Regions from separate parts of the Arthrobacter sp. Z4-13 genome, predicted to be linked through region 1. Evidence: predicted binding sites of a transcription regulator. Region 1 holds the regulator's gene; the other holds the start of a gene.
What was found. The regulator HrcA, encoded in region 1, represses chaperone genes, less so after heat shock. The targets are predictions, from matches to a motif close to TTNGCACTCGNNNNNNNCGAGTGCNAA.
Positions count from the first base shown of each region.

Region 2: M1E07_RS14160 (FmdB family zinc ribbon protein) is a predicted target of HrcA. The motif match lies at 1,556-1,582, and genes of this name have one in related genera.

Region 1 covers NZ_CP096459.1:2,048,426-2,053,268, forward strand. The annotation lists gene M1E07_RS11145 (16S rRNA (uracil(1498)-N(3))-methyltransferase) at 1-362, opposite strand, end outside; gene dnaJ (molecular chaperone DnaJ) at 365-1,492, opposite strand; gene hrcA (heat-inducible transcriptional repressor HrcA) at 1,572-2,585, opposite strand; gene M1E07_RS11160 (DUF3097 domain-containing protein) at 2,763-3,617, shown strand; gene M1E07_RS11165 (DUF4870 domain-containing protein) at 3,784-4,203, shown strand; gene M1E07_RS11170 (2'-5' RNA ligase family protein) at 4,267-4,779, shown strand; gene hemW (radical SAM family heme chaperone HemW) at 4,843-4,843, opposite strand, start outside.
Region 2 covers NZ_CP096459.1:2,689,117-2,693,959, reverse strand. The annotation lists gene M1E07_RS14170 (AAA family ATPase) at 1-379, shown strand, start outside; gene cpaB (Flp pilus assembly protein CpaB) at 411-1,136, opposite strand; gene M1E07_RS14160 (FmdB family zinc ribbon protein) at 1,226-1,498, opposite strand; gene M1E07_RS14155 (5-formyltetrahydrofolate cyclo-ligase) at 1,616-2,236, opposite strand; gene galU (UTP--glucose-1-phosphate uridylyltransferase GalU) at 2,349-3,254, shown strand; gene M1E07_RS14145 (GNAT family N-acetyltransferase) at 3,259-3,879, shown strand; gene M1E07_RS14140 (hypothetical protein) at 3,961-4,843, shown strand, end outside.

The DNA.
Region 1 (4,843 bases):
CGCACGATGGAACGTTCGGACTGCCATGGAATGACGGCGTCGATCCCCAGTTCGGTGGCCGTCTCGATCGCAAGCTCGTCCCGGTCCCCCTTAGCCAGGGCCTGGACCAGCACCAGCCTGGTGCGTGGTTGGTCCTCAACAACAACAGATGCGCATTCCACTTCGAGTCCGGAGGAGGAAGCGGCGGTAACCTTGCCGCTCATCCTGGTGCCGGCGCCGTCCACTATGTCCACCGCCTCGCCCGGAGCGAGCCGCTTAACCGTAACCGCGTGGCGCGCCTCGGGTCCCTCGAGGACAAAGATCCCTTCCGGCACCACCCGGTCCAAAGACCCGGGCGCGGTGAAAAAGACGGGGTTGCTCACCGCTACAGATTACCGAGCCGGTCCCGGAGCTTGGCGAACATGCCGCCGCTGGCAGCAAGCTTGCCCTCCGTGATCTGCTCGCCGCGGAGTTTGGCAAGCTGGCGCAACAGGTCTTCCTGCGCCGGATCGAGCCTCGCCGGCGTCTCGACCTGCAGATGGACCTTCAGGTCGCCGCGGCCGTACCCGCGCAGGTGGGTAACACCCAGGCCGCGCAGGGTAATGATTTCTCCGGACTGGGTGCCGGCCTTGACATCGATGTCCTGGGCGCCGTCGAAGGTCTCCAGGGTCACGTCGGTTCCCAGGGCAGCTGCCGTCATGGGGATGTTCAGGGTAGCGTGCAGGTCGTCACCTTCCCGGACGTAGGTGGCGTCGTTGTTGACGCGGATCTCCACGTAGAGGTCGCCGGCCGGGCCGCCGGCGGGACCGGCTTCGCCCTGGCCGGAAAGCTGGATGCGCGTCCCGGTGGCCACGCCTGCAGGAACCTTGATGGTCAGGGAACGACGGCTGCGGATCCTGCCCTGCCCGCTGCACTCGTTGCAGGGGTCCTTGATGACGGTTCCAAAACCTTCGCAGGTGCCGCACGGCGCGGCGGTCATCACCTGGCCGAGGATGGAACGCACGGCGCGCTGGACCTGGCCGCTGCCGCCGCAGATATCGCAGCGCTCAGGGTGGGTTCCGGGACGGCAGCACGAGCCCTCACAGGTGGGGCAAACCACTGCCGTGTCCACCTCGAGCTTCTTGTTGACCCCGAACACGGCGTCACGGAGCTCGATCCGGACGCTGATGAGCGCATCCTGCCCGCGCCGGACCCTCGATGCTGGGCCGGTGGTGCCACCGGCGCCGAAGAAGGTGTCAAAGATGTCCTGGAACGCGAAGCCCTGCCCGGCGTACGCTCCGCCGCCGAACCCGTTGTCCGTGCCGTTCTCGTTGCCTGTGGTGTCATAGACCCGCCGCTTCTGGGGGTCCGAGAGAACTTCGTAGGCGTGGGTCACTGCCTTGAAGCGGTCCGCAACATCCTCACCGGGATTGACGTCCGGGTGAAGGGTCCGGGCCAGCTTGCGGTAGGCCTTCTTGATCTCTTCCCCGGTGGCATCCGGTGCGACTCCAAGGACTTCGTAGTGGCTGCTCAAAGTTCGTATCTCTTCCTTGTTGTTCTGCCTGCAGTCGTACTGCATACACTGCTGTGCGCCTTTCGGCGCCGTACTGCGGTCAGGGTCCCAAAATCCGTGACAGGTAACGGGCCACAGCCCTGACCGCCGCCATGGTGGTGGGGTAGTCCATCCTGGTGGGACCCAGCACGCCAATCTTGGCGACGCTGTCGGGACCATAGCCCGTAGCTACGACGGAAGCCTCCGCCAGACCGTCGTAGGGGTTTTCGCGGCCAATGCTCACGGCCACTCCGCGATGGTCCTGGGCCATCTCGCTCAGCAGGCGCAGCATCACCACCTGCTCCTCGAGGGCCTCCAGCACCGGCCCGATGCTCAGCGGAAAGTCAACGTTTGAACGGGCCAGGTTGGCCGTGCCGGCCATTACCATGCGGTCCTCGCGGCTGCTGTGGGCCAAACCCTCAAGCCCATGCGCCAGCGCCTGGGCTGCCTGCCGCTGTCCGGGGGCGACGCCGGACACCACTCCCGTGAGGGACTGTCCAAGCTGGGCCAAGGGAGTTCCGGCGAGTGACCCGAGGAACCGGCCACGCAGCGCAGCGATGGCGTCATCCGCCAGGTCCTGCCCGACGTCGATGACCCGTTGTTCAACCTTGCCGCTGTTGGCAATCAGCACCACCAGCACCTTGCGCGGGGCAAGGAGAACAAATTCGATGTGACGGACCAGTGCCCGGTTGAGGTGCGGATACTGGACCACCGCCACCTGGTTTGTCAGTTGCGACAGGAGCCGGACGGTGCGCTCCAGGACGTCGTCAAGGTCATCCGCACCTTCCAGCAGTGACTGGATGGCCCGCCGCTCCGCTTGGGACAAGGGCTTTACCGCGGAAATCTGGTCGACGAAGAGCCGGTAGCCCTTGTCCGTGGGGATGCGGCCTGCACTGGTGTGCGGGGCGGTGATCAGTCCCTCGTCTTCAAGCGCGGCCATGTCATTGCGGATGGTTGCGCTGGAAACGCCGAGATGGTGCCTCTCCACCAGGGCCTTGGACCCCACGGGCTCCCGGGAGTGGACGTAGTCCTCCACGATTGCCCGCAGTACTTCCAGTTTCCGTGGCTCGCTCACACTCCACCTCCATCCAGGGTTCAGGGCAGCCGTTCCGCCCGCACCGTGTCTCTACAGGGGTTAGCACTCGACATGCCTAAGTGCTAACAGTCTATTATGACTCTCCCCGTTGTTAGCATTGGTACCGCTCCGGGCGGAAATTCGGGGCCGTGACCGAGCGTGAGGCGGAGTGATTCCATGCATTACCAGAACTGGGGAGCCCAGGACCTGTCCGCACCTTCACGGACGAAACTGCCCGAGGTACCCGTGGAGCGTGGCATGGTGCTGGAGGACGTCCAGTCCGGCTGGGTAGGCGCGGTGACCCGGGTGGAGAAATCGGGAGGCATGCATGTGGTGGCCCTGGAGGACCGCCGCGGCAAGTCACGGTCCTTCCGGCTGGGATTCGGATTCCTCCTCGAAGGCCAGGCAATCCGCCTGCTGCCGCCCGCCCCGCGGCCGGCGGCAGGCACGGGCACCGCCCCCGGCCGGACGGCGTCGGGCTCTGTCCGTGTGGCAGGGCAGAGAGCCCAGGTTGCCAAGGCGAGCCGCATCTGGGTGGAGGGAAAGCACGACGCCGAACTGGTCGAGAAGGTGTGGGGAGATGACCTCCGGGTGGAAGGTATCGTCGTCGAACCCCTCCACGGCATTGACGACCTCACTGCTGCTGTGGCCGATTTCAAACCCGGCCCGGGCCGGCGCCTGGGGGTACTCGTCGACCATCTGGTGCCCGACTCAAAGGAGTCCCGCATCGCCGAATCGGTGATGGCCTCTCCCGGGGCCGCGGGAAACGTGCTCATCGTGGGACACCCCTATGTTGACGTGTGGCAGGCGATCCGGCCGGCTGTCCTGGGTATCGAGAAATGGCCGGTAGTACCGCGCGGGCAGGACTGGAAGACCGGCATCCTCGCAGCCTTCGGCTGGCCGCACGAGACCAAAGAGGACATTGGCCTCGGCTGGCAGAAGCTTCTGGGCGCCGTCCGGAGTTACGCGGACCTGGAGGCGTCGCTGCTGGGCAGGGTGGAGGAAGTCATCGACTTCCTTACCGTCCCCTGAACACTTGGCGCGCCAGATTCACGCATGCGTGCCCCTATCCGGTGGATGAGGTCAGGCATAACCGCTGCACCCAGTATTCTTGGTATTGCGGTGTCCGCCGATCGCAGGACCGGCAGCAGACATGGCATTTCTTAGTCAGCACCAATGCACCTAGAAGGAACAGACTGTGGCAGAAAACGCACGTGATCACAGGGACACCCAGGGCGGCCAGGGCCGTTCGGAGTACCACGGTGTTCCAGCGAATGCGCTGCCCCTGACGGCCAGCGAAGACCGGCAGTGGGCCACCCTGGCCCACTTTGGCGGCATTTTGGGCTGCGTTCCTTCGCTGCTGATCTACTTGATCTTTCGAGACCGGGGCCCGTTTACCGCGCAGGAATCAAAGGAGGCACTGAATTTCAGCCTGCCGCCCACCGTCGCCGCCGTGGTTGCCAACATTTTGGTCTTCGTACCGGTGATCGGCAACATCTTTGCCGTTATCGCCACATTGATCTGGATCGGGCTGACCTGTTTCTCGGTGGCCGCCGGAATCCACGTCAACCGGGGCCAGCCGCACCGGTACCCGTACAACCTGCGCTGGATCAAGTAGCGCAGGCAGGCTCCGCTCTATTCCGTACAACCCGAACGGCGCGGCGTCCGGCATGATGGGTGAATGCGCAGCATCGAGTTGACGTTCGGGGAATCCACCGATTCTTCCATCAGGACGGACTGGGCCCGGCTCCGGGAAGCCGGCCTGCCGAGCCTCGCCACCCACACTTCCCCGAGCAACAGGCCGCACATCACGCTGGCCGCAGGCAACACGCTGGACGCTGGGTTTGCCATGCCGGAACTCTGGGACGGGCTGCCACTCGACATCACCTTTTCCGGTTTCGTGGTCTTCCCTGCCGGCCCTGGCAAGTACGTCCTGGCACGCTTGGTTGTGCCGGCGGCGGGTTTGCTCCAACTCCACGCCCGGCTTCATCAGCAGTGCACAGGCGCCTTTGCCAACACCCTGCCGGATGCCTGGACGCCGCATGTCACCCTTGCGCACCGGATCCCAGGGCACCTGCTCGGAACCGCCCTGGCTATCTTGGATGTGCAGGCTGACGGGCAATGTATCGAGGCGCGTCAATGGGACAGCTCCACCCGGACCACCACATCCCTCGGCGGCTGCCCGCCGGGCTAAGTGTCAGTACTGCCGGGAGTGGGGACGCCGCGCCTCGGGGAAAGATCCCTGCGAGGCCGCATGT
Region 2 (4,843 bases), 640 kb from region 1:
TTTGGGACTTGAGCGGGTGGTGCTTCCCGGCCGGACGGCAAGCTCAACAGGGTTCCTTGACGACGACGTGGACCAGGCGCTCAATGGTATCGACGCCGGGGAGCAGGCGCGCCGCCGGCCACAGGACAAAGACTTGGACAGCAAGGAGGTGGTCCCCGTGGCCCCTGAAGAAACCGGCTCCACGGACGGGCAGTCCGTCCCCGTTGACCCGGCACCCGAAGACGAACAGGACAAAGAGCAGGGCAAGGGTCAGGGGCAGGACGGGACGCAGGGCATTCTGCCCACCAAGGCTTCGGAAGATGACCCGAGGCGCTGGGGCGATGCTGACGACGACCATGATGCCTGGCTGAAGGAGCAGAAGCCGCCGCACTGGGGCTGACGCGCCGGGGCTGACGGTTAGCTCGGGGTGGCTAGGCGCCGACCAGGACGAAGAACAGCTTGCCCTGGGTGGAAGCACCGGCCAGGCGGGCAGCCTGCTCCGCGCTGGCCGCCACTACTATAAGCCCGTCTGTTTCGGCGGTGCCCAGCCACTGCCCGTTCCCGCCGCCCTTGCCGGAGGTCCACAGTACCGGGACAGCTGTTGCCAGGATTTCGGACGGCGCCTGCTGGTCAAAGCCGTTGCCTGCCGTCAACACCACGTTGACCAGCTGCCCGGGTGAAACGAGCTGGATGGATGACGGATCAGCCATTCGAAGGGGCACGGCCGCCGAGCCCGGAGGCGTGCCGGCCAAAAGCCCGGGACCGAGCAGTTGGGCGTCCGTCAGCAGCTGGCCCTTGCGCAGCGGAGCCGCCAGCTGTTTACCGGCCAACTCGCTCTCCTCGTCCAAAAAGCCCGCGGCCATCATGGCCGGCGGCACCTGCACATGGGCAAGGTCTGACGCTGCCATTGCCGAGCCGGCGGGCAGATCCCTCGCGGCGGCAAGGGCGGTGACCGTGTGGAGGGGCGCGGGGGTGAGCTGATGCACGGTGATCGAAGCCGCCGCACACAGCAACAGCGCCACTGCGAGCCGCCGGTTCCGGCCCAGCCAGCCGCCGAACCGGACCGCTGCGGACCTGCGGCCGGAGCTGCCGTGACGGCGAGGGATGCGCGGGTTGCGGGAGGCAGCCCGGCCGGGGCGGAGGAGGTTTATAGGCATGCGCCTACGCTATGGCTGCGGGGATTGCCGCAACAGGAGTGCGGCACGCTATGTGGACAAGCCGGTCCGGCCGGCGTCGAACAGCCTGTTTAGCTGGCTGCGGCCGCCGGAGCGGACGCGGCGGGTGCCGCAGCAGGAGCGGGCGCGGCAGCCGCCGGGGCCGGCGATACGGTGCTTCCCTTGGAGTCCCGGGAATCGGTGCGGTAGAAGCCGGATCCCTTGAAGACAACACCGACGCTGTTGAACTTCTTGCGCAGCGTTCCCTGGCACTCCGGGCACGAGGTCAAAGTGCTGTCCGAAAACGACTGGACGATGTCGAAGGCATGGCCGCAATCCTTGCAGGCGTACGCGTACGTTGGCACTAGTGCTCCTCCTCTTGGGCAAACGAGAGGTCCCGTGCTGCGTGGACGGATGTCCCTTTAGCAGTCGCAGGGCCTGAGTGCTAATTCTATCATCTCCGGAGCGCCGGACCGTGGGCCTCAGCGATGGCCGTCGAGCGGCCGGAATCCGGATGGCGCCAGGACGGCAGGTACGGGACGGTCGAACTCCTCCTCGGGTATTTCACCAGCGGAGAGCAGTTCTTCGTCATAGATAACGGCGGCCAGCGGAATATTCTTCCCGGCCGTGGCCAGATGGCCCAGGAACTTGTCGTAGTATCCACCGCCCTGTCCAACACGGTTGCCTGAAAGGTCGACGGCGGTGGCCGGGATGAAGAGGGCGGCGGCCGTTCCCGCCACATCCGGGCCGTGCCGGTCACCCTTGGGTTCCAGGATCGGGGCGTACCGGCTCTGCTCCAGGCCGGCATCCGGGTTCCAGTAGACCCAGGCCAGTTCCCGCCCGGGTTCGCACACCGGAAGCAGGACCCGGTGGCCGTTGTTGTGGAGTCCGCTGATCAGCGGAAGGGTGGGCGGTTCGACGCCGACGCCCAAGTAGACGCAGAACGTGGCGGGAGCACCGCCGGCCAACGAAGCCGCCCAACTAACGCCGTGGCGTGCGATGCCCTTTCCTGCCGCCTCCAATTGCTGCGGGGTGAGGGCGGACCGCCGCTGGCGGTGGGCTGCACGGATTCTGGTCTTGGTTGCCTTGGCGTCCTCAAGCACGGTGTATATTCCTCCATCGGTTGCCGTTGTGGCGGTGTGGGCTATGGCAGCAGGGCGGCCGGCAGCCTTTCAATAATTACTGAATGCTTGACGCTGACGCTAGATTAGTCGGGTGACTACCAGTAACCCCAGAGTTCGCAAAGCCGTTATACCCGCTGCCGGACTCGGCACCAGGTTCCTGCCTGCCACCAAGGCCATGCCCAAGGAGATGCTTCCGGTCGTGGACAAGCCTGCCATCCAGTACGTCGTTGAGGAAGCCGTGAACGTTGGCCTCAACGACGTCCTGATGATTACCGGACGGAACAAGCGGGCCCTGGAAGACCACTTCGATCGCGTTCCATCGCTGGAGTCCACGCTCGAAGGCAAGGGGGACGCGGACAAACTGGCGTCCGTCCAGGCCGCCAGCAACCTCGGCGACATCCACTACGTCCGCCAGGGTGACCCCAACGGCCTGGGCCATGCGGTCCTCCGTGCCAAGCAGCACGTCGGTTACGAAGCCTTCGCCGTCCTCCTGGGCGACGACCTCATCGACGCCCGCGACGAACTCCTCAGCACCATGATCGACGTTCAGGCCAAAACGGGCGGCTCCGTCGTCGCCCTCATCGAAGTGGAGCCGTCGCAGATCAGCGCCTATGGCTGCGCCGACATCGAGGAGATCGACGGCGAGGGCTATGTCCGCATCAACAGGCTGGTCGAAAAGCCAGCCGCTGAGGAAGCCCCATCCAACCTGGCAATCATTGGCCGGTACGTTCTCCACCCCGCCGTCTTCGATGTCCTGGAACGCACTGGTCCGGGCCGCGGCGGCGAAATCCAGCTCACCGATGCCCTTCAGGAACTCGCGTCCGGAGAGGGCGAGGGCCAGGGCGTTTACGGCGTTGTCTTCCGGGGACGCCGGTACGATACGGGCGACAAACTGAGCTACCTCAAGGCCTGCGTCCAGCTCGCCATTGACAGTGATGACCTGGGTCCCGGCCTGCGGGAGTGGCTGCCGGGCTTCACCGCCGGCCTGTCCAAGTAGCACTGTGCGCCCCGGCCCCATCTGGCCCGTGACCCTGGAGTGCGGAGACCTGGTCCTGAGGCCCATCAGGTACCGTGACAAAAAAGAGTGGACAGAAGTGCGGGCCCGCAACAACCAATGGCTGGCACCATGGGAAGCCTCCAACCCGGACCCGGCCGGAGGTCTCCCGGATTACCGGCAGATGGTCCGTTCCCTGAACTCGCAGGCCGCCCAGGCACAGGCCCTTCCGTTTGTCATTACTGAACGGGTGCCGGCCAGCAGGAACCCTGAAATCGTGGGTCAGTTGACAGTTTCGTCGATTGTGTGGGGTTCGGCCATGATGGCGACCCTTGGTTACTGGGTGGACCAGATGCGGGCGGGGCGGGGGATAGCACCCACCGCTGTGGCACTGGTGACCGACCACTGTTTCCGGACACTCGGGCTGCACAGAATGGAAATCAACATCCGGCCCGAGAACGGACCCAGCCTGCGGGTGGTGGAGAAACTGGGTTTCCGGGATGAGGGATACCGGCCGCGCTATCTGCACATCAACGGCGAGTGGGCTGACCACCGGTCCTTCGCCTTGACTTCCGAGGAAGTTCCGGAGGGCCTGTTGCGCCGCTGGTTGGGCACCCGGCCGTCATAAATCCATTGATTTGTCAGCCGCGACACGACACACCGGGGCTAATGCGGCTGGAGCCGTCGTGTTGCTCATACGGTTTTGAGTGTGGACTTCCCCCTTAGCAGCTCAGTGATCCTTGTGGTTGCCGTTGTGCTCTGGATTGTATGGGTCGCCCCCTACGTCCTCCGGAACCGCCGGCACCAGTTCCAAGCCGCCGGCGACTACCTGGCAGACGCCCCCGCCGATGAAATACCGGACCCGCGAGCAGGGCTGGTACTGAAGGTCGCCGCCCAGCAGGAGAAAGCCATGGACACCAGGAAGAGCACAGGATCCGCTACGGCCACAGCCAGCGCTGCGCCGACGGGCCAGTTCCGAATCCGATACGGCCGCACGGCTCTTGCCCTCGTCGGGCTGGTCTCCCTCCTCACCGCGTTCGTTTCTGCAGTACTGCTGGCGTTTGGATCCGGCACCCCAGCCCTTCCCCTGGCTTGCGCGGCCCTGACCGTGGCGTCAGTGGTCCTTCTTCGCTGGCTGGCCGTCCGGGACCGCAAAGCCAAAGTGAACGCCGCCTTCCGCTCTGCGATGACTGCCCCGGCCCCGCAGCCGGTTGCATCGCCCGTGGCGCCCAAGCCCAAGGCTGCGCCGGTGCGCACGGAAAGCCCGCTGTTTGACGCAGAGGCCGACAAGCCCAAGATCAAGCCCCTGACCGCCGTGGAACTGCGCGAGGCAGCCCTTGCCGTTGCCGTGGCTGCCGGTGACACCAGTGCAGTACAGGCTGCACCGAGCAGTACGTGGGAGCCCGTGGAGGTACCCAAGCCGGTCTACGTTGAGGCGCCCAAGGCCGAACGCCCCGCACCTGAGCCGTTGGAGCTGCCGGAAGCACCCAAGGCCACGGGCAAGCCGTCCCTCAAGCAGGGGGCCGCCGCTCCTGCCACCCCGGCTCCGGAAGGCCAGCAGCTCAGCAAGGCCCAGAGCGCGCTCAGCAATC